4 regions of the Cupriavidus sp. 01L46 genome follow, and region 4 is predicted to be linked to each of the others. Evidence: predicted binding sites of a transcription regulator. Region 4 holds the regulator's gene; each other region holds the start of a gene.
What was found. The regulator FNR, encoded in region 4, switches genes on or off when oxygen is low (the NO sensors DNR and NnrR bind a similar motif). The targets are predictions, from matches to a motif close to TTGATNNNNATCAA.
Positions count from the first base shown of each region.

Region 1: a site for FNR is predicted at 1,508-1,521, ahead of AC1DS3_RS36195 (TraR/DksA family transcriptional regulator). Genes of this name have one in related genera too.
Region 2: a site for FNR is predicted at 1,785-1,798, ahead of AC1DS3_RS26340 (type IV pili methyl-accepting chemotaxis transducer N-terminal domain-containing protein). Genes of this name have one in related genera too.
Region 3: a site for FNR is predicted at 1,823-1,836, ahead of AC1DS3_RS21700 (universal stress protein). Genes of this name have one in related genera too.

Region 1 is NZ_JBFTSF010000436.1:8-3,607, forward strand. Features, by position in the region: gene AC1DS3_RS36190 (zinc-dependent alcohol dehydrogenase family protein) at 265-1,272, opposite strand; gene AC1DS3_RS36195 (TraR/DksA family transcriptional regulator) at 1,617-2,003, shown strand; gene AC1DS3_RS36200 (BCAM0308 family protein) at 2,103-2,606, shown strand; gene AC1DS3_RS36205 (phosphoribosyltransferase) at 2,768-3,433, shown strand; gene AC1DS3_RS36210 (hypothetical protein) at 3,334-3,600, opposite strand, start outside.
Region 2 is NZ_JBFTSF010000190.1:6,646-11,314, reverse strand. Features, by position in the region: gene AC1DS3_RS26340 (type IV pili methyl-accepting chemotaxis transducer N-terminal domain-containing protein) at 1-1,696, opposite strand, end outside; gene AC1DS3_RS26335 (NAD(P)H-dependent flavin oxidoreductase) at 2,011-3,192, opposite strand; gene ubiU (ubiquinone anaerobic biosynthesis protein UbiU) at 3,487-4,515, shown strand; gene AC1DS3_RS26325 (U32 family peptidase) at 4,594-4,669, shown strand, end outside.
Region 3 is NZ_JBFTSF010000126.1:7,371-17,629, forward strand. Features, by position in the region: gene AC1DS3_RS21690 (DEAD/DEAH box helicase) at 1-149, shown strand, start outside; gene AC1DS3_RS21695 (serine/threonine protein kinase) at 183-1,244, shown strand; gene AC1DS3_RS21700 (universal stress protein) at 1,275-1,712, opposite strand; gene AC1DS3_RS21705 (hypothetical protein) at 1,971-2,132, shown strand; gene AC1DS3_RS21710 (M20/M25/M40 family metallo-hydrolase) at 2,427-3,944, shown strand; gene AC1DS3_RS21715 (carboxymuconolactone decarboxylase family protein) at 4,027-4,446, shown strand; gene AC1DS3_RS21720 (hypothetical protein) at 4,720-4,950, opposite strand; gene AC1DS3_RS21725 (LysR substrate-binding domain-containing protein) at 5,068-6,009, opposite strand; gene AC1DS3_RS21730 (Bug family tripartite tricarboxylate transporter substrate binding protein) at 6,273-7,229, shown strand; gene AC1DS3_RS21735 (aminotransferase-like domain-containing protein) at 7,264-8,514, shown strand; gene AC1DS3_RS21740 (helix-turn-helix transcriptional regulator) at 8,616-9,353, opposite strand; gene AC1DS3_RS21745 (hypothetical protein) at 9,575-9,838, opposite strand; gene AC1DS3_RS21750 (AAA family ATPase) at 10,042-10,259, opposite strand, start outside.
Region 4 is NZ_JBFTSF010000382.1:1,316-5,143, forward strand. Features, by position in the region: gene ccoG (cytochrome c oxidase accessory protein CcoG) at 1-773, shown strand, start outside; gene AC1DS3_RS34830 (membrane protein) at 844-1,062, shown strand; gene AC1DS3_RS34835 (hypothetical protein) at 1,065-1,310, shown strand; gene fnr (fumarate/nitrate reduction transcriptional regulator Fnr) at 1,397-2,122, opposite strand; gene AC1DS3_RS34845 (sulfite exporter TauE/SafE family protein) at 2,421-3,185, shown strand; partial or broken gene AC1DS3_RS34850 (SMC-Scp complex subunit ScpB) at 3,777-3,828, shown strand, end outside.

The DNA.
Region 1 (3,600 bases), on a different contig from region 4:
ATCGCGCCCGAAAGTTAACACTTCGGCGCAGCGTTTACAACTTCCTCTGACGCTACATACAAAAATGCCGTTCAGCTCTTAACTGAACGGCATTAGTGCCGAAGGGGGCACTTTTTGGAAGGGGAGTTCTAATTGGTGCCGTGTTTGGTGCCGTGTTTTGTACCGTGTTCAATGTGTCGGTTGCCCAAGCAATGTCACGTTTGGCGACGCTCACTAGCCGGCCCTCTGCCTTGCTGCCTGCCAATCACACCGGCAGCAGGCACGCTAGGCGATGCGCAGTACCGCCGCGCCTGCCAGGCGGCCCGTGCGCAGGTCGGCCAGCGCCGCATTGGCCTGCGCCAGCGGATAGACCGTCGTGGTGGTGCGCAGCGGCGTGGCCCGGGCGATTCGCATCAGTTCCAGCCCGTCGTCGCGCGTGAGGTTGGCCACCGACACGATCGACCGCTCCTCCCATAGCAGGCGATAGGGGAAGGCCGGAATATCGCTCATGTGGATGCCACCGCAAACCACGGTACCGCCCTTGGCGACGGCTTGCAGCGCCATCGGCACCAGCGCACCCACCGGTGCGAAGATCAGCGCGGCATCGAGCGGCTGCGGCGCGGGCTGGTCGCTCGGACCGGTCCAGCACGCCCCGGTGTCACGGGCGAGCTGGCAGGCGGCGGCATCGCCGGGCCGTGTGAAGGCAAAGATCTCGCGCCGCTGGGCGACGGCGATCTGCGTCACCAGGTGGGCCGCCGCGCCAAATCCGTAGATGCCGATAGACCGGACCTCACGGGCGTTGCCCGCCATGCGCAGTGTGCGGTAGCCAATCAGGCCCGCGCACAGCAACGGCGCCGCATGCTCGTCGTCGTAGTGATCCGGGATCGGGAAGCAATAGCGGCGGTCGGCTACCACGTACTCGGCGTAGCCGCCGTCACGCGTATAGCCGGTGAACTGCGGCGTATCGCACAGGTTTTCGCGACCCGCGGCGCAATAGCCACAGTGCCCGCAGGTCTGCCCGAGCCACGGCACGCCAACCCGGTCGCCCGGGGCAAGGTCTGTCACGCCAGCGCCACAGGACTCGACCCTGCCGACGACTTCGTGTCCGGGAATGAGCGCCGCTTTCGGGTGCGCGAGTTCGCCGTCGACAATGTGCAGGTCGGTGCGGCAGACGCCGCAAGTGCTCACGGCGATACGTACTTCGCCTGGGCCGGGAATTGGCACGGGGACTCGCGCCAGGCGCAGGGCCGGCCCGGTGCCTTCGAAAATCATTGCGCGCATCGTCTCGTGCATGGCGACATCCTCGGCGGTGCCCAGCATTTATCCTAGGTCACGCCGACTGGCGCCGCTTGATCCGCATCGATGGCGTACGCGAGGCGCCAGTCCCTGTGCGCAAGGCGGCATGCAGCACGCTGGGGTTGGACGAGCCGCTGGCGCGGGGCGATGTCGCCGATGCGATCGAGCAGGCTGCATCCGCGCCCACGCGCACCATGCCTGCGGCTAGCTCTGCGCATGGCCGGAAGTGAGATTGACGCGGATCAAGCTAACTGGCAGCCACCAACTATATTGAAGATTGAAGCGGAACGAGGGTTCAGCGCGCTACGCCGAAGGCACTTTGCCGCGCCCGGGAGTCGACGATGTCCGATTTAACTTTAACGAAAGAGCAACTCTCCAGCCTCGTCACCTTGCTGGACAGCGCAGAGCAAAGGATCCGTGGCCAGGCGGATGCCGCAGCCGTTTCCCGTACTGTGTCCGCCGAGCGCGGCGGGAGCGACGACGCGGATCTCGCCGAGCATGGCACCGAGGAGCGCATGGACGATGCCGTGGCGGAACACTATCGCATGGAACTGGCCGACATAGCGGTGGCGCGTAAGCGGATCGCCAGGCTCAGCTACGGCGTGTGCTTGGACTGCGGCGAACCCATTCCTTATCCGCGGCTGCAAGCCTATCCCACGGCCAAACGCTGCACCCCGTGCCAGCGCAAGCACGAGCACATGTTCGGGGCGCCGAGTGGCATGCGATGAGCATGGGCGGGCGTTCCAGTGGGCGGGCTCGCCAGGTGAGTCCGCCATACAGCAGGCAGGCCGCATGGGCGCTGCCCGAGTCGATTTCAGGAGCCAGACATGAAAGTCCGTGAGCGTTCGAGCCAGGTCAGGCCGGCCCGTTGGGACCGAATTCCCGAGGATCTCATCCACGATGCCTACAAGCAGCCGGGGCAGGCGCCTGCCGTCGCTTCCTGTCCTGCTTGCCACGCGGTCTTACTGAAAGGACGTTGGCAATGGCGGGCCGTGCCGCCCGGCGCCAAGGCGCTGATGTGCCCGGCCTGCCACCGCGTCGCCGACCATGTGCCCGCGGCGCAGTTGACGCTGGATGGGGCGTTCCAGCAGGCGCACCGGGACGAGATTCTCGGGCTGGTGCGGCACCGCGAAGCCCTGATGAGAGAGAGTCATCCGATGGAGCGCATCATGGCGACGCAGGCTCAGGCGGATCGCATCACCATCACGACCACGGGCTTTCACCTGGCACGCGATATCGGCTCTGCCGTGCATCATGCGTATCGGGGCAAGCTGGAAATCGACTATCCCGACGCCGACGAGACCCTGTATGTTCATTGGCACCGCGCTTGATGGCCGCAAGCCCGCCCGGTGGCTGGCATGGCAACCCGGCGGGCAGGGCGGTCATGGCGCGCGTGGGGGCCGTCTAGCCTGGCAGACACTTCGTCGTACGGCGTCGATGGAAGTCGCTGGCCGGCTAGCCAGCTAACCCCTTGCCGGCAAGAGGTGATGTCATGACTTTCCAGGACAGGAACGAGGCCGCCGCGCGGCTGGCCGAAGCGCTCTCCCGGTACTGCGACGCCCATCCCCTGGTGCTGGCTATTCCACGGGGCGGCGTGCCGATGGGCAAGATACTCGCCGACCGGCTCGGCGGCGAACTGGACGTGGTCCTGGTCAGGAAGCTAGGGGCGCCATTCGACCGCGAGATGGCGGTCGGCGCGGTCGATGAAAGCGGCTGGGTCTACGTGACGCCCTACGCCGCGCGCGTTGGCGCCGATTCCCGCTATCTCAACCAGGAGCGCGACGAACAGCTTGCATTGCTGCGCCGCCGCCGGGAGCAATACACGCCGGGGCGCTCCGCGCGTGCGCTGGACGGGCGCACGGTGATCGTGGTGGACGATGGGCTTGCCACGGGCGCCACCATGATTGCCGCATTGCATGCCGTGCGGCAGCAGCATCCTGCCCTTCTGGTATGTGCTGTGCCCGTGGCCGCGCCGGCTTCGCTCGCCGAGGTGCGGCGTTACGCGGATGAGGTGGTCTGCCTGCGGTCGCCGGCCAATTTTTCCGCCGTCGGTGAGCATTATCGGGAGTTTCCGCAGGTTGAGGATGAGGAAGTGGTGGCTTGCCTGGAGGGGGATTCGGGGCAGCACGGGGAGGGGCGTCTGGCGGGACGGGGGTAGGGGGGACGTCCGAGATTGTCGAGCACGTCCGCCACGTCGACGTCGGCGCTGTCCCCGAGCGAGACGAAGCGAGAAGAGCCGATCCGGCGCGATCTTGCCCAGTGCGGCACCACCGTGGTCAGGGCGCCGGAGTGCGAGAGGATACGCAGCAGATACGGCCTGGCGGC
Region 2 (4,669 bases), on a different contig from region 4:
GCGGCCCGCCCTGGGCGTCATTGAACACCAGGGCAAGCTCCGTGCTGCTCTGGCGCCGGAATCGCGCCACGGTGTCTTCCACTGCCTGGCGCAGCTCGCCATGCGCCAGCTTGCTGCGGAAGTTGAGCAGGAGTTCACGCACATCCTGGTAGCTTTCTTCCACACCGCAACGCAACAGCGGCACGATAGCGCGCGTCTCGTCCATATCGTTGCGCGAGACCGCATCTTCCAGCACCTGCACCTGCAGGTTCAGGTAGTTAAGGCCCTGGGCAATGCTGTCGTGCAGGCCCTGCGCCACCAGGTTGCGCTCTTCCACCACCGCGAGCTGGCGTGCGGTTTCCGACAGGTGCAGATGATCGAGCGCCACGCCGATATGCTGCCCCAGCGTCTCAAGCAGGCGTATGTCCGAAGCGGGCAGCTGCAAGGGATCGCGAAAATGCAGGGAGAAGGTGCCCAGCACCGCACGCTGCGTTTCGATGCGGAACACCGCAAGCCCCGGGAAGCCTTCCCTTGCGCAGCCAAAGCGCACACCGGCTGACGGCCCGCTGGCTGACAGCGCCGGGCCTTTGTTGAGGTCTTCGATCAGCACGACCGATTCGCTCGCCGCCTCGCCACAGAAGCACGCATCCACCTTCATGCAGTGCTCGGCCTCTTCCAGTTCCGCGGAGAGGCCGACCGATACCAGCAGATGAAGCTGGTTGTGGTCCGCATCGATCATGCGCACGCTGCCGCCGTCGGCATCGAACTGCTTCATCACGCGCTGCAAGAAGCCGCGGCAAAGCGCCTCGCCGTCGTTTGGCATATTCAGGAAGGCGGCCATGTCGTAGAGCGCCGCGAGGTCGCGGTTGTGCCGCGCCAACTCCGCCGTCTTCTGCGCCACGCGCGCTTCCAGATCCTGGTATAGCCCCTGCAGTTCGCCTGCCATCTGGTTAAAGCCTTGCGCCAGCATGCCGAACTCGTCGCTGGTTTCCACCGGCAGCCGCAGGGAGAACTCCCGCGCGGCCATGCGGTACAAGCCGTCCTGCAAGCGCATGACCGGAAGGATGATCCAGATGTAGAGCAGGTAGATGACGGCTACCGTGCCCATGCAGGCCATGGCCGCGAGTCCCGCCTGCGACAACCGCAGCAGGGTGGTCTTCATGGCGTTCTCTTGCTCGATCATGCTGACCAGGCGATTGACCTGATCCACGAAGGAAGCCAGCGCCGCCGGGTAGGTGGGCGGTTCGCCGTTCGCGGCGGCCAGGTCGGCGAGCGCGAGCGGCTTGATACGCCGGTGCCAGTCAAGGTCTACCCGGTCAAGTTGCGCGTGGATGCCAGGGTCGTCCGGCAGGAACAAGGGGCGTGCCGGATCGCCCTGGCGCAGGCGTGCCAGGGTGGCATCCAGCCCGGTGATCTGAGCCTCCAGTTGATGGCTTGCGCCGGCCCGTGCCCTGGCGAGCTCGATGGCGACGCGATTGGCACGCATGCGCAAGCTGCCGGCATCGTTGATGGCCGCGCCCGCGCCTTCGAGTTGCCATGACAGCCACAGCGTCCCGGAGATCATGGTCAGCACGATCAGCAGCGCGCCCAGCGAGAGCGAGACGATCCGCGTCGACAGGCGGTGGCGCAAGCCTGGCAACGCTGCCTGGGTACGCGGTGGGGTGACGGACGGCTCCGTGGCGGGAGCGGGTGGGCAAGGGGGCGTGAGGTCTACCATGGGGTTCCGGCCCCTGGCATCAGGTTTGCGCTCTGGAACGGCGCTTCAGGGGCTTGTCGCATTATTGACGGCAAGCCGGCGAGCGGGCTTGCGCCAGATCAAGGTCATATGCGGCTACAGGTAGTTCCTGGTGCACTTTCTGAAAATATCATGGCGTGACACAATGACGCGGCGCCGGGCCACGTGCTCGGAAAGCCTGCCGGACACCGCCGCCAACGGCTTTGCGCCGCGCGCTTGCATTCGCTCAGCAGCCCGGCCACGCCCTTGATGCCTGCATCGACCTAGGTCACCTGCCCGCCGTCCGCGCGAGGCCGTCAGGCCGCCGCGGCTGCCGCGCCTTGTGGCGTGCCCAGGCCTGTAGGCATTTCGCCGGTGAGCAGGTAGTGCATCAGTTCGCGTACCGGGCGGATGGCCTCGCCGAACGGCAGGCCCCCCTTGCCACGGAAGAACAGCCCGCGCTCCACGTCGCCGCGCATGGCCTGGGCCAGCTTGAGATCGATACAGAACTGGCCGACACGGCCGATGCCGTCACGCAGGCCGCAGGCCTGCAGGCAGTCGAAGCCTTCGAGGCAGTCGCGGACCTTGGCGCGGGCCTGCAGCGTGGCTTCGCGCGACAGGTAGCGCTTGAGCCATGGCGTCAGTACGGCGCGTGCCGGCAGGCCTGCCACGCTGGTGAATTCGCTCAGTTGTTCGGGGCGCGCGCTGGCCAGGACTTCCTTGAAAGCCGGGTGCGCATCCCCTTCCTCGGTCACGGCGAACGCCGTCCCCAGTTGCACGGCGCTGGCGCCTTCACCCAGCCAGTGGCGGACCTTGGCGTGGCTGTTGATCCCGCCCGCAAGGATCAGGGGCACACTTTCCCAGGCCAGCCCCAGTCCGGCGAACACTTCACGGCATTCGGCCAGCACGCGTGCGAAGGAGAAGCGCCCGTCTCCGATATCGTCGATGCGCGAGGCACCGAGGTGGCCGCCGGCGTGCGCCGGATCTTCGATGACGATGGCGTCAGGCAGGCGGTTCTTCTTCATCCACTTGCGCAGTACCAGCCCCACGCCGCGCGAATCCGACAGGATGGGGATCAAGGCAATGTCCGGGTGGCCGGCCGTGAGGTCGGGCAGGTCCAGCGGCAGTCCCGCGCCCATCACGATCGCATCGGCACCGCTCTCGCACGCCTGCCGGACCAGCGCGGCATGCGAGCTGACGGCCTTCATGACGTTGACCGCGATGGCGCCGCGCCCGCCCGCGAGGCGCCGCGCGCCCTGGATCTCGCGATCCAGTGCCACCAGGTTGGCCGCCTCTATCCTGGCCTTGTCGCGCGACCTGGCGGTGGCCGCCAGCAGGTCCGGGTGATGGTGGCGCAGGTCGATGCTGGCAATGGTGCCCATGCCGTTCTGGCTCGCCACCGCGCCCGCCAGCCGGTGCGCGGAAATGCCGATACCCATGCCGCCCTGTACCACCGGGACCAGCCGGCGGCCAATCAGCTTCAGCCAATGTTGTTGCATATCACTCTCGGTGAGGCATCCCGCTCGCCGGCGGAGATGCCGTGCGCGGCAGGAAAGCGGCATAGGTTTGCATGGACGCGCGCCGGGAAATTTGCGCTGGATCAATCAGCGCACGGCACGATACCAATGGCCTATGCCACTCGGCGGATGGCCCTCGTCCGGTGCGCGCGCCGCCGCGCACGCTTTTGCGCCTGGTCAACTGGTTCGTCGCGGGGCTTGGCTAGGATCCTGGCTCACAGGCGTTCGCCGCCGCCGTGGCGCATGCGGACTCCGAAACCCCGTTGAGCCTATCCAATGACATCCAACACATCCGGCGCAACGCGCCGACCGCAACTGGTTGCGCCCGCCGGCTCGCTGGCGGCGCTGCGCGTGGCGCTGCAACGTGGCGCCGACGCCGTCTACCTCGGCCTGCGCGACGCCACCAATGCGCGCAACTTCGGCGGGCTGAACTTCACCGAGGCCGACATCCAGGCAGGCGTGGCCGAGGCCCACGCGCAAGGCGCGGAAGTCTTGTTCGCCATCAATACCTTCGCGCAGATGGGCGCGGTGGCGAGCTGGCATCGCGCCGTCGATGCCGCGGCGGAACTGGGCGCTGACGCTGTCATCATGGCCGACCCCGGTCTCATGGCCTATGCCCGCGAGCGCCATCCGCAATTGCGTCTTCATCTGTCGGTGCAAGGCTCGGCCACGCACGCCGACGCCATCGCGCTGATGCGCGCGCGTTTCGGCATACACCGGGTGGTGCTGCCGCGCGTGCTGACGCTGGCGCAGATCGGCAAGCTTGCGCGCCAAACCGATGTGGAGCTCGAAGTGTTTGGCTTCGGCAGCCTGTGCGTGATGGCCGAAGGCCGCTGCCTGCTGTCTTCCTACGCGACCGGCGACTCGCCGAACAACAAGGGGGTCTGCTCGCCCGCGCACGCGGTACGCTGGGAAGAGCGCGAGGGAACCATGCAGGCGCGGCTGTCCGGCATCCTGATCGACAGCTACGCACCGGGCGAGCCCGCCGGCTACCCGACGTTGTGCAAAGGGCGGTTCGAGGTGGAAGGCGAACGGGGCTACGTGCTCGAGGAGCCGACCAGCCTCAACGCGCTGTCGCTGCTGCCGGCGCTGATCGGCATGGGCATCGCTGCCATCAAGATCGAAGGCCGCCAGCGCAGCCCGCGTTATGTGGGCGATGTGGTCGGCGTGCTGCGTGCGGCGATCGACGCGGCCTGCATCGATCCGGCGCGCTTCACAGCACGCCAGGAATGGCAGGGCGTGCTTGGCCGGCACGCCGAGGGTGACCAGGTTACCCAGGGCGCGTACGACCGGCCGTGGCGCTAAGAGAGGTCCGCCGTGCCTTTGCCTGCCGCATTCCTCATGCCTCACGGCATCCAACTTTCCTCTGGAACCAAACTGCCAATGAACGATTCGATGATCGACCCCGCCGCAGCCACGGCGGCCCGCTTCGGCATCTCGCTCGGCCCGCTGCTGTACT
Region 3 (10,259 bases), on a different contig from region 4:
ATCGCAATGGCGACGTCAACGGCAACCGCGCCGGTGCCAACACCCATGTTGCGCAGCCGCGCACCGGACAGGATCCGGCCGCACGCGGTCGCCGTCCGGCGCCGCAAGCCGCGCTGCTGGGCGGCCAGCGCGCCAAGCCCACGCGCTAACTCCACAACGTTCCCCAACGGCTGCCACGCGCCATGTCCAGTTCAGGGTTTGACCTTCAGGTGCCCGGCGACGGCGGCACGCTCACCGATGCCGATGGCGTGCCCTACGCCAGCCTCACGCCGGACCTGATGCTGGATGCGATGGAGGCCGCCGGTTTCGAGCCGGACGGCCGCCTGCTGGCGCTCAATAGTTATGAGAACCGGGTCTGGCAGGTGGGGATCGAAGGCAGCGCGCCGGTGGTGGTCAAGTTCTACCGCCCCGGCCGCTGGAGCGACGCGGCCATTCTGGAAGAGCACGCTTTCGTGCGGCAACTGGCCGACGCCGAGATTCCGGCGGTGCCGGCCATCGCGCGCGACGGCGCCACGCTGCTGGCGCACGCGGGTTTTCGCTTCGCGGTCTTTCCTCGCTGCGGGGGGCGCGAGCCGGAGCTGGATCGTGCGGACACGCTGACCTGGCTTGGCCGTTTCATCGGCCGCATCCATGCGCTCGGCGCCACGCATCCTTACCAGGCACGCCCCACCATCGACGTGGACACCTTCGGGGTGGCCCCGCGCGACTGGCTGCTGGCGCAAGACTGTATTCCCCTGGAACTGCGCCCCGCCTGGCAGGCGGTTGCCGATCTCGCCGTGGATGGCGCTCGCCGTTGCTTCGAGCGCGCGGGCGATGTAGCGCAGTTGCGGCTGCACGGCGATTGCCATCGCGGCAATGTGCTGTGGATCGAGGAGTCGCATGCGGGTTCGCGCCCGCCCGGGCCGCACTTTGTCGACTTCGACGATAGCMGCATGGGGCCGGCGGTGCAGGATCTGTGGATGCTGCTGGAAGGCGATCGCGCCGCCCAGCAGGGCCAGATGGCCGACATCCTGGCCGGCTATGAGGATTTTGCGGAATTCCAGCCGCGTGAGCTTTACCTGATCGAGGCGCTGCGCACGCTGCGCCTGCTGCATTACAGCGCCTGGCTGGCCAGCCGCTGGCGCGATCCGGCCTTTCCGGCGGCATTCCCGTGGTTTGGGACTGCCCGCTACTGGCAGGACCGCATCCTCGAACTGCGCGAGCAGGTCGCGCTGATGGACGAGCCGCCGCTCTGGCCGGTCTGACCCGGCACCGGCCAGCCTGGGCCGGCTGCCTTACTTCTTGCCCGGGGCCTTGACCAGGACTACCGGGCACGGGGCGTGCGCCAGCACCCGTCCCGCCACCGAACCAATCACCGCATCGAAGAACGAGCCGCGGCCGTGCGTGCCCATGACGATGCCGCGTGCGTCGACGCTGGCGGCGTAGGCGACGATGCGTTCCGGCGCAAAGCCGTGCAGCGCGTGTTGCTCGAAGGCGATGCCTGCGGCGCCGAGGATGTCGGCCACGGACTGCATGGCCTTGCCGCTTTCTTCCTGATGCCAGGCGTCGATGGTTTCCTTGCTGACGAAGGCGCGTACCTGTCCGGTGACATCGGGCGTCACATGGACCACATGCACGGTAAAGCCGCCTTGCAGCAGTTTGCCTTCGGCGATGAAGCGGGCGGCCGCGTCGGAAAAGGGCGAACCGTCGGTGGCGAGCACGATGTTGGTCATGGCGGCTATCTCCTGTAATGGCTGTGATCGTTGTCGGCATGGCGGCCCCCGCCGGGGTGGTTCGGGGGCGGTCACCAGGGTCATGATGGCACCCTGCGGGCAACCTTGCCTGGATCCAGATCAAGTCGGGTGCAATCGCCTGCGCCTTCCACGAGTCTTCCATTCCCCGTTTTGATAGCTTTTTTGCACCGCGCCGTGGCATCTCAGCGCCGTTTTGACGTAGGGAAATCTACGCTGCAGATAGGACAACTCTGTCGGATGTTCCGGCTTGCCGCCATGTGGGTCTACTATCGATTGGCGATCGGCGCGCTGGCGATGCTCGCGCTGATCCTGCTTTTTGCCATGGAGTTCGGGCTGGCCAGTGCTATTGCGCGCCGCGAGGAGGGCTTTGCGCAGTCGCCCGACGAGCAGGGCCCCTGAGGGCGCCTGCGCGTTGCCGGGCCCAATGAAGGCGCGCCGCCAGGGGCGTCGTGCATGGACAAGTGGCCTGTAGCGGTTCAGACTGCCGGTGCGGGCCGCGCGGGTGTCTTGCGGCCCGCCCGCCGTATCCGTTGCCATGCACTTTCCTATCCAACAAGAGCCATGAGACTACGTTTCCTTGCCGGCGCGCCTGGCAGCGCGCCGCATTTCGCCCACCTGCATACCCGTTCCCGCATCTTCCAGTCCCCCTTGCACAGCGCCGTCCGCGCGACCGTGTGCGGCGCCCTCGGCGCCATGCTGCTGGCCGCGGGCGCGCATGCCGCCACGCTCGACAGCATGCAGCTGCAGCAGCAGGCCGACCAGGCCGCGGCGCGCAGTTACCGCGAATGGGTCGAATTGCTGGCCCTGCCCAACGACGCCACCGTGCCCGCGGATATCCAGAAGAATGCGGACTGGCTGGTCAAGGCCTTCGCCCGGCGTGGCTTCCAGGCGCGCGAGCTGCCCAATAACGGCAAGCCGATGGTCTACGCCGAATACCCCGCTAGCACGCAGCAAAGCGCTGGCCCGCGCAAGACCGTGCTGTTCTACATGCATTTCGATGGCCAGTCGGTAACGCCGTCGCAATGGGCGCAGCCCAGCCCGTGGGAGGCTACGCTCAAGGCGCGCAGCGCCAATGGCAAGTGGGAGGCGCTGCCGCTGGACAAACTCTATGCCGGCCAGGTCGATCCCGAGTGGCGCGTGTTCGGGCGTTCGTCGTCGGACGACAAGGGCCCCATCGTGATGTTCCTGGCCGCCATGGATGCGCTCAAGGCCGCCGGGGTGGACCCTGCGGTCGATATCAAGGTGCTGCTGGATTCCGAGGAAGAGAAGGGCTCGCCGTCGCTGGGCAAGGTGATCGCTGACAACCTGGCGCTGCTGCGCAATGACGGCATGGTGATCTTCGATGGCCCCATGCACCAGAGCAACCAGCCCACGCTGATCTTCGGCAACCGCGGCGTGCTGCTGGTGCAGCTCAAGGTGTTCGGCGCCAGCCAGGGCCTGCACAGCGGCCACTATGGCAACTATGCCGCCAACCCCGCGCAGCGGCTGGCGAACCTGCTCGCCACCATGAAGGATGACGACGGCCGCGTCACCATTGCCGGCTACTACAAGCCGGTAAAGATCGATGAACGCGCACGCCGCATCATGGCCGCCGTGCCCGACGACGAGGCCGCGCTGCGCCGCCGCCTGGGCATCGCGCGGGCCGAGCGTGTTGGCGCCAACTACCAGGAAGCCATGCAGTACCCCACGCTGAACGTGCGCGGCATGGCCGCCGGCGACGTGGGCGAGAAGGCCCGTACCGTCATTCCGGAAGTGGCGGTGGCCGATATCGATATCCGCACCGTGCCGGAGACCAGCCCGGAATCCCTGTTCGCCCTCGTCAGGCAGCACGTGGAAAAACAGGGCTACCACTTGGTCAAGGGCGAGCCCACCGACGACGAACGCGCGCGCTATCCCAAGCTTGCCTCGGTCACCGCGGGCGAGGTCTCGGCCTCCAGCTCCGCCGCGCGCACGGACCTGTCGGCGCCGATCAGCCGGTGGCTCACACAGGCCATGCAGCAGTCCTACGGCAAGGCGCCGGTGCAGATCCGCATGATGGGCGGCACCGTGCCGACCGGTGCGGCGGTGCAGGCGCTGCAGGCGCCGTTCGTGATCGTGCCGCTGGTCAATGCGGACAATAACCAGCACAGCTACGACGAGAACATGCGGCTGGGCAACTACCGCGATGGCATCCGTACCGTGATGGGCATCCTGCAGACACCGTTCAAGTAAGGCGCAACGCCGCAGGCGCCGCGCATCCGCCAGGATGCGGCGTGCCTGCCCGATGACTCATGCAATCACCGGATATAGCAAGATGACGCAAGCCAAGCAAGACCCTGCCGCCTACACGCAAACGCCGGCCTTCGAAGCCGGCCGGCAGGTACGTTCGGAAGTCATGGGCGAACAATACGTGCAGCGCGCGTTCGACGCCGCGCAACAGCAGGGCGATGTCGGCCTGCAGCAACTGGTGACGGAGTTCGCGTGGGGCACGGTGTGGACGCGTGACGGCCTGGACCGCAAGCAGCGCAGCCTGGCGACGGTATCGATGCTGATCGCACTCAACCGGCCGCAGGAACTGACCGGCCATCTGCGCGGCGCCCTGGCCAATGGCGTGACGCCGCAGGAATTGCATGAACTGGTGGTGCACAGCGCGGTGTACTGTGGCTTTCCGGCGGCGCTGGATGCCGGGCGCAAACTGGCCGAAGCGCTGGAGGCTGCCAACGTGAAGGGCTGAGCGGGCGGTAGCAGGCGCGGCAGGCCTGGGGCAGGTGCACGGCCGTTTCGGACATCCGGAATCATGCCAAATGCGCGGTGCTTGCCTTGCCAGCGCTCAACCGCTCAGGCGCGCAAGTGTGTCATCCCTAACGCTGCAGCGCCTGCGCGGCGAAGGTCACGAGGTAGCCGCTGCCCAGGCAGGCGGCGATCCATCCGGCGAGGATCAGGGCGGTGTCTTTGACGGTCATGATGCGTTCCTGCTGTCTGTGCTTCCTGTGCAGCGCTTGCTTGCTCACACGGAGAAACCGAACGGATAGTCGTGCTTGACCGTGCGGGCGCCATTGCTGAACGCGTCGATCTTGCGCGCGCCATCGGTGTAGGCGTCGGCCGAGCGGTGCACGTAGCCGTAGTTGTCGCCGGCGTGGGTGCCGCTGGTGTCCGCGGCAAAGGCGGAGTTCAAGGAGAGCAGGGCGGTGCCGGCGATGGCGGCAGCGAGGAACAGGCGGGCGGTGGTAATTCTCATGATCTATCTGCCTTGTTGAAATTGGGAGAACATGTTCTGTCTCCATGTGACAAAGGATAGATCTGGCGCGGGATCGATAAGGGCCCCGGTATCGTATTCGATATTCAAATTTTCTGATCAAGCGTCCTGTGCAGGCCCCGGGGCCCGCCCCGAGGCCTGCCGTGCCGCAAAATCCTGCGCCGCTGCCAGCAGCCAGGTCCGCAGGCGCGACATCGCATCGCTCATCGGCCGCGAGTCCGGTGCCACCAGGTAGTAGGCGCGCTGCGAGCGCATGGCCTGTGCTACCGGCATCACCAGCAGGCCCAGCGCCAGGTACTCCTCCACCAGGAAGCGCGGCACCAGGCCCACGCCCAGCTTGGCGCGGGCGGCACTGATCACCATGCTGTGGTGGTCATAGCGCGTGCCGCGCATGGCGTTGACATCGCCCACGCCGGCCGCTTCCATCCAGTTCTTCCAGTCCAGCCGGCGCGTCGACAGGTGCAGCAAGGGCGCCTGCGCGATTCGCTGGGCGCTGACCGGCCCCTCGCCGGCAAACAGCTCCGGATGGCAGATCGGCACTGATTCTTCATCGAACAGCGGGTCGGCGCGGCCGCCCGGATAGTTGGCTTCGCCGTAGTGGATGGCGGCGTCGTACGGCGTGCCGTCGAACAGGAACACATCCGCTTGCGCGCTGAAGTTGACCACCACCTGCGGATGCTGCGCGTAGAACGCGGGCAAGCGGGGGATCAGCCATTCCACCGCCAGGGTCGGCACACAGGCCAGTTCCACGATGCCGCCCGCGCCCTCGTGCGCCATGATGTCCAGCGTGTCGCGCTGCAGCTTTTGCAGGCTTTCCCGTACCTGGTAACCGTAGAGCGAGCCGGCCGGCGTCAGGCTGACGCGCTGGTTGGCGCGGTGGAACAGCGCCACGCCGAGCTGGCTTTCCAGCGTGGCGATCTGGCGCGAGACGGCGCTCTCGCTCAGGCAGAGCTCCGCCGCGGCCCGGCGAAGGTTCTGGTGGCGGGCGGCGGCTTCAAAGGCGCGCAGGCTGCTGAGGCTGGGAATGCGGGAGGCGCTCATGGGGCGAGTGGCAAGGGGCGGTTGACTTAGGCATCTCACTGGTACCCCAGGTTGATGCATTAAAGTTATCATCCTATGCGTAAATCTCGCTTGATGTAAAAAAGTTGATGACTAAAAATGCCGAACTCCCGGAATGTTGCCTATAGGCCTTCCGGCGTTCCCCGCCCCCCAAGAGACAAGAGACGGGACATCACAACCAATAAGGAAACGAGGAGACCGGCATGAATCGACTGCTTCGCATCATCGGCCATTGCGGCATTTCAATGGGCTTGCTGGCCGTGACCGCGGCCCCGGCCAGTGCGGACGACTTCCCTAACAAGCCGGTCCGCATCATCGTGCCGTACCCGGCGGGCGGCACCACCGACATGGTGGCGCGCATGATCGGCGACCAGCTCACCGTGATGTGGAAGCAGCCGGTGCTGGTGGACAACCGTCCCGGCGCCGGCGGCATCGTTGGCACCGGCGTGGCCGCCAAGTCGCCGGCGGATGGCTACACGCTGCTGATGGGTTCGGTCGGCGAGTTCGGCATCAATCCCACGCTGTACAAGAAGCTGCCCTACGACGCCGCCGCGGACTTCGTGCCCGTGTCGCTGGTGGCCAAGGTGCCCAACGTGGTGGTGATCTCGCCGGCGTTTGCGGAACGCGCCCGCGTGACCACGCTGGCGGAGTTCATCGCCTACCTCAAGGCCAATCCCGCCAAGGTCAATATGGCCTCGGCCGGCAACGGCACGTCGACCCATCTGGCGGGCGAGCTGTTCCAGCGCATGACCGGCACGCAGATGAGCCATGTCGCCTACAAGGGCAGCAGCCCGGCGCTGGCCGACCTGATGGGCGGCAGCGTCGACGTGATGTTCGACAACCTGCCCGCATCGATCCAGTTCGTCCGTGCCGGCAAGCTCAAGGCGCTGGCGGTCACCTCCGCAGCCCGGTCGGCGGCGCTGCCCAATGTGCCCACCGTGGCAGCGGCAGGGCCGGTCGAAGGCTTCGACGCCAGCCCGTGGTTCGGCCTGTTCGCACCCAAGGGCCTGCCCGCCGCGATTGCGCAGAAGATCAGCCGCGACCTGGCACGCGCCACCAGCGATCCCGCCATCCAGGCCAAGCTGCGCGAGCAGGGCGCCGAGCTGGCGCCGAACTCGCCGGAAGTGTTCGCCGAACTGGTGCGCAACGATCGCCGCAAGTGGGGCGAGATCGTCAAGCTCTCCGGCGCCACCGTCGACTGATCGACCGATCGACTGATCCAATACCGAGTCTCTCATGAGCACGCCAGTCCATCCGTACGCGTTCGCGCCGGCCATGCGGGAGCCGCAAGGCTCGCCCATTCGCGAGCTGTTTCCCTACATGAGCCTGCCGGACATGATCTCGTTCGCGGGTGGCTACCCCTCGCCGGCCAGCTTCGATGCCGCCGCGCTGCAGGATGCCGCGTCCATGGCCATGGCCACTGTTCCCGCGCAATGCCTGCAGTACGGGCCGACCGAGGGCATGCCCGCGCTGCGCCAGGCATTGTCCGTGCTGATGGCGGAGCGTGGCGCGCCGTTGCCACCGGAGCAGGTCGTGGTGACTTCGGGCTCGCAGCAAGGCTTCGACCTGCTGGTGCAGGCCTTTGTCGCGCCGGGCACGCCGGTGTGGGTGGAAACGCCGACCTATCCCGCCGCCGTGCAGGCGCTGCGGCTGGCCGGCGCCGCCGTGCGCGCCATCCCTTCCGACCAGGACGGGCTGTGCGTGCAGGCCCTTGCCGCCATGCTGGCGGATTGCCCCGACGCCGAGCGGCCGCGCCTGCTCTACCTGGTGCCCACCTTCGCCAACCCGAGCGGGCGCACGCTGGCGCTGGCGCGCCGCCGCGCCGTGCTCGCGCTCGCCGCGCAGCACCGCATCGTGGTGGTGGAGGACGATCCCTACGGCAGCCTGCGCTTTGACGGCGAGCCGCTGCCCTCGCTGCTGTCGCTTGCCGCGCAGGATCCCGCGCTGACACCGTGGGTGATCTACCTTGGCAGCTTTTCCAAGACCATGGCGCCCGGGCTGCGCCTGGGCTGGATGGCCGGGCCCGCCGAAATCCTGCGGCGCGCGGTGATCGCCAAGCAAGTCTGCGATCTGTGCACCTCGCCGTGGCTGCAGCTAGCCATGGCAAGCTGCCTGGAGGATGGCCTGCTGCCCCGCCAGACCGCGCGCATCATCGACCTTTACCGCCACAAGCGCGACCTGATGGTGCAGGCCCTGGCCGATGCCTTCGGCCCCGCGCTGCGCTGCGAAACCCCGCAAGGCGGCATGTTCCTGTGGTGCGAGATCGACGGCGTGGCCGACGCGGCCAGCCTGTTGCCGCACGCCATCGCGGCGCGCGTGATGTATGTGCCGGGCGCCAGCTTTGGCGTGGACGGGCAGCGCTCGCCCGCGCTGCGGCTATCGTTCGCCACCGCGTCCGATGCGCAGATTGTGGAAGGCGTGGCGCGTTTGCGGCAGGCGGTAGCGGCCAGCCAGGGTGGCGCGGCGCAGGCGGCCCCAGCCGGCTGAAGCGGGCAACGGTATGGTTGCGCGGCCTTTGCCGTACCACTTGTACTGTCTGCGGCTGCGCGCCTAGCCAGAACCGCCTCACTTCATGTTGAAACGGCCTCTTAGCGGGATATCGCCACCTGCCGGTTTCTGGCATCCAGTTTGCGCAGGATGTGTTGAACCTGGGTCTTTACCGTCCACTCGCTCTTGTTGAGGATGCGTGCGATTTCCCAATTGGTCTTGCCCTGGCGGAGCCAATGGAAGACCGCTTGCTCCGCCTTGGTGAGGGATCGTGCGGCCGCGCCTGCAGGATTGCCGCTCCCTCTGAGGTGGTGGATCCTGGCGAGAGCCTCGTGGACCCTGAGGGCAACCGCCTCGGCATGGTGCTCGTGGTGAGCGCGGCGCGCCGTATCCACGCCGAACAGCGCGAAATAAGATGCCAGCCCACGGTCCGCATCGACGTGTCCGTGGAGAAAAAGGTTGCCAAGCGCGTATTGCTTGAATAGCGACGCCAGTGCTACGTTCTCGCCAGCCACGTCCGGGCAGAAAAACTGAGGGGTGCGTGCCAGGATCCAGTGCGAAAAAACCGGGCAGCCTATGCCGGGGCTACGCGCAACCTGCTGCAGGTATGCCTCCGGCACACGAAAGGTGAACGTTTCGAGCGGCCTGACCCCCAAGGTATGTTTGGTGGTCAGGCCGAATGCGGACATCTGGTGCGGGATCAGTTCATTGAGCCCGGTTCGTGACCAGTGCAGGAAGCTATCCCGATCCGCAATCGCGGCGGACCACATGGACTGCTGAGTCTCCCGGCCGCGACGGGAAGGTGCTTCCACATGAAGCGCAGACGCACGCATGTCCATCGTTGTCGCTCCTTAAGCACCTGCACCTGCGCACTGGATGCGCATGGTGGGTCGGATGGGTAGGGGCGGAGCGCGCGCCGGGTGAGCGATGTGTCGTGTCCGCCGATCGTCGTGGAGGCGCATGCCACCAACCGCTGGTGCCGGCGCCGAAGTACCCGGGAATCTTCTTCCCGGCATGTCCTCGGGTCAAGCGGACATTTCTCAATCTTGACTCCGCTCAGTCAGCGCGTGCCGTAGATGAACCGGGTGGCAACCTCGGCGACTTGCTTGCCCAATGCCTGAGCCGTATCGCGATCGCTTTGCGGCGGAGCGACATCGGGCGATTCGTCCGCATTGGCCTGGGCCATGGCGCCCAGGAAGCCGCCGACCCGGTTCAGATCCCGCGCAGTTCCCTGGCTGGTGTGATAGCCGGGCATCGTACCCAACGGCACCCAGATCATGGCGTGTTGCGCGGCAAAAATCGTCATCTGCATCAGGGTGTTCAACTTGTCCCCGCTCCAGCATGCCGAGCAAGTGAATCCGGCCGCAAGCGACCGCACGGGCGAGCACCGCGGTGTGGCCTGCGTTGCTTTGATAGACGATGGCAATCTTGGGCATTGGGAATTCCTTTTTGCGTTGTTGGAGGTGCGTTGTTGGCGGTGCAATGTTGGAAGGCAGAAGACTCGGCCCTCTGGGCGTTGTGAACGCTTTACAAGGTGCTTAATCTGCGCGCCACGCGATGGCGCCAGCTCATGCCTTCCCGGAACGACTGATGTCGGGCGTTGCTTTCCCGTTCGATGCGTGCCGCGTTGGCGCGGGCCATGGCGATGGCATCGGGGATGCTGCATACGTGCGGCCATCCATAGAGGGCTGTAATTTGTGCGAGCCTCTGTTCGATCGATCCGCCCACCACGCGGCAGGGAATGC
Region 4 (3,828 bases):
GCTTCCAGAGCGTGATGGTGGATCGCGACACCTATGTGGTCACCTATGACGTGGGCCGCGGCGAACCGCGCGGCAGCCGCTCGCGCAAGGCGGACCACAAGGCCGCCGGGCTGGGCTCGTGCGTGAATTGCAGCATCTGCGTGCAGGTCTGTCCCACTGGCATCGATATCCGAGATGGCCTGCAGTACGACTGCATTGGCTGCGGCGCGTGTATCGACGCCTGCAACCAGGTCATGGACAAGATGGCCTACCCGCGCGGGCTGATCCGCTATACGTCCGAGAACGCCATGCGCAGCGCGCTCTCCGAGACCGTGGCGCGCAAGCGCCTGGTGCGGCCGCGCACGGTGATCTACTCGGTGATATGGCTGGCGCTGGTCGCCGGCTTCATGGCCTCGCTGGCCATGCGCACGCCGCTCAAGGTCGATATCATCCGCGACCGCGGCGCGCTGGGGCGTGAGGTGGAAGGGCGCTGGATCGAGAACGTGTACCGGCTGCAGCTGATCAACACGACCGAGGCACCGATGCGCGTCGCCGTCAGCGCGGGCAGCGGCGAGCTCAAGGGCCTGGCCGTGGAATATGATCACGCTGCCGGCAACCTGGAACCCACATCCAATCGCCTGATTCCCATCCGGGTGCGCGTGCCGATCGAGTCCGCGGCGCAGGGCACGCACAAGATCGAGGTCACGGTCACCGCGGTGCCCGACGAGGGCGCGGGCAGCCATGGCGCAGAGATTCGACAGAGCACCAGCTTTATCGTGCCGCGCAATCTATGAGGCGGCGGGGACGCTGGATGCACCAATCCGTACGCAACATACGGGATCTAGATCTAGAGGAGGAGGCCAGATGACGCAGCAAAGCAATCCCTGGTGGAAGGAGCCATGGCCGTGGCTGCTGATGAGTGGGCCGTTCGTGGCCATGGTGGCCTGCGGGGTCACGATCTGGCTGGCTATGACCCACCCGGATCCACCCATTGAGGAAGGGGTGGCGCGCCACGGCCTGGTGGTCGAGAAGGCGGGCAGCGCGGCACGCCAGGCAGCGCCGGTCGCGGCGCAAGCGAGGTGATCATGAGACTACGCTGGCTGATGTGGGTGCTGTGGCCCGCTTTCCTGGTCGCCGGGCTGACCACCGCGCTGGTATTCTCCATGGTCGATCCCGGCGACCTGCGCTTCTTCGGCCAGCCGGTCGATGCATCGCGGGAGGCGGTCTACACCGTGGGCTTCCTGATCGCGTGGGTGCTGTGCGCGCTGTCGAGCGGCTTGACGCTGTACACCATGCCCACGCGGCTGGCGGACACGGACGAGCTGGAGTGATTGCGATGCGCGCCTTGCCGGTTCAGGCCAGCAGGCGCGGCATCGCGGCGTGCCGCCGCGGGCGAGGGCGGCCCGCGACGAGCACGTCAGCAGGATTTGTTGACGATCTGCTTGATCCCCACCATGTCGACCAGCTTGACGTGCCGCTGGCGGATCTGGATCAGGCCGGCTTCCGCAAAGCGCGAGAACAGGCGGCTGACGGTTTCGAGCTTGAGCCCCAGGTAGCTGCCGATTTCCTCGCGGCTCATGCGCAGCACGAACTCGGAGGCCGAATAGCCGCGCGCGGACAAGCGCTCGGACAGGTTGATCAGGAAAGCGGCAAGCCGCTCCTCGGCGCGCATCGATCCGAGTGTGATCAACATGACCTGGTCCTGCGAGATCTCCTTGCTCATCAGGCGCATGAACTGGTGCTGCAGGGAAGGCAGGACGTTGGACAACGTCTGGAGATCGCCGAAGCGCACCACGCAGACTTCGGTATCTTCCAGCGCGGTGGCATCCGACGCGTGCTGCATCTCGCCGAGGCCGTCAAGGCCGACGACTTCGCCGGGAAGGTGGAAGCCCGTGATCTGCGAGCGGCCGTCTTCCATTGTCAGGTGGGTCTTGAGCGTGCCGAAGCGGATCGCGTAGACGGCGGTGAGAGGATCGCCGAGGCGGTACAGGGTTTCGCCCTTGCGTACGCGCACCCGGTCCTGGACCAGCGTATCCATCTTTTCGAGGTCCTGCTGCGACATGCCGACGGGCAGGCAGAGCTGGCCGAGCGAGCAAGTGGAGCAGCGGGGCGACATCTCGGTAATGGGAATGGTGGTGAGCAATTGGGGCCTGTCGGTTTAGCGCAGTCAATCAAGCGCGATGTGGCAGGCGCATTGAGTTGAGAGCTTGACGTTGAGAGTCGTCGATTGGAAGCGCCATCCACATCGGCCTGGCGCGCGGGTCTTGCGGCAGTGCGCTATCTGTGCAGCGCGGCTTGCCGTGCCCGTCGTCATGTTGTGCGAGCGCGCTGGTGTGCGCGGGCGCAAGGCCTCATGTTGATAGCGCCTCTTGGAGCTGCGGGGGCGCGTTCGACGCATTTTACCGCGCCGGACGTTGCGATTGTGTGATTGGGAGGAGAAGTTGACCATAGGCGTGCTTATCAGCGTATTTACCCTGGCTTTGCTGGGCGGCGTGCACTGCGCCGCCATGTGCGGCGGGATCGCGCTGGCGGCGGAGCAGGGCGGCGTTGCGCGCGTGCCTGCCACGGTGCTCCGGCGTCCCGGCCATTGGTTGCTGGAACTGCTTGTCATGCATGCCGGGCGGCTTAGCATGTATGCGGTGCTGGGGGCCTTGCTGGGCGCCCTGGGCGCTGGCGTCTGGGGGGCGCAGTACCTGCCGCTGCAGCGCTGGCTGTTTGGGATCGGCAGTGTGATGCTGGTGTTGTCGGGCTTGTGGATGTTGCGCGGGCGCACCATGGGTACGGGTTGGCTGGAGCGGCTCGCCGCCCGTGGCGCGGGCGGCTTGCTGCGCGGCCTTGGCGCCGTCGGGGCGCGCTTGCCGGCTGCGGCCCGGGCGCAGGGGCAGGGCCRGTTGCTGCGCCGCTACGGCATGGGGCTGGCCTGGGGGCTGGTCCCGTGCGGCATGGTGTACGGCGCCCTTGCCATGGCATTGCTGGCCGGCAATGCCGCGTCGGGCGCGCTGGTGATGGCCGTGTTTGGCCTGGGCACCCTGCCGAATCTGCTGGTGATCTCGGGCCTGTCCGGCTATCTCAGGCAGCTTTCGCGGCGCCCGGCGTTGCGGGCTGGCGCTGGCCTTGCGGTGGTGGCCTTTGGCTTGGCCGGGGTGGCGCGCGCGCTGCTTTTGCCTGAGACGCTTGCCGCGCACGGATTCTGTCTGGTCTTCTGAAGCGCTGTTTCGTGGTGTATCTGTCACTTCCTTGCTGAGGTAGCTGTGCGAATCGGTTGCAGGTTTGCCAGGGAATGCCATACAATCGCAAGAACAGCGATATCGCGCAGCGTACTTCATCGTGGCATCGTCAGGTAGCATCCGCTGCTCAGGGATGCATGCCAGGAACACCAAGGCAGGCATCAGCGCCAGGGACCGTTCCCCATCCGCCGTCCGGTTCACAAGATTCGGTTCAAAAGACCAGCTACGGCAGGGCGGGGTGAAATAGGCCAGCAGGCCCGATATCCGTATTTTCTTGCACCCGGCGCGTTCGATGATAGACGCCGCGCCGGACAGGTCCGCCACATCAGGGGGAAGGCGCGACGCAAGGGCTCCGTCGACTGGCAGATAAAGCCGGTGGCCGGGCGATCTCCTGCCGGTCAGGTCCGGCACCCGATGCAATAGAAGAAGGCGCACGGCTGGCATGCATCAAGCATGCGGTTGGCTGCGCGGCCAGATGGCGGTGGCAATCCCTACCGCTGAACCCGCAATCTCCAGTGCGCCCGGGATCAACCGGGGCGCAGGTGCAAAGACAGGCTGCACGCAATCAACATGAATACCCAAGAGGCGAAGATCGTCCTCGAGACCGCGCTGATCTGCGCGC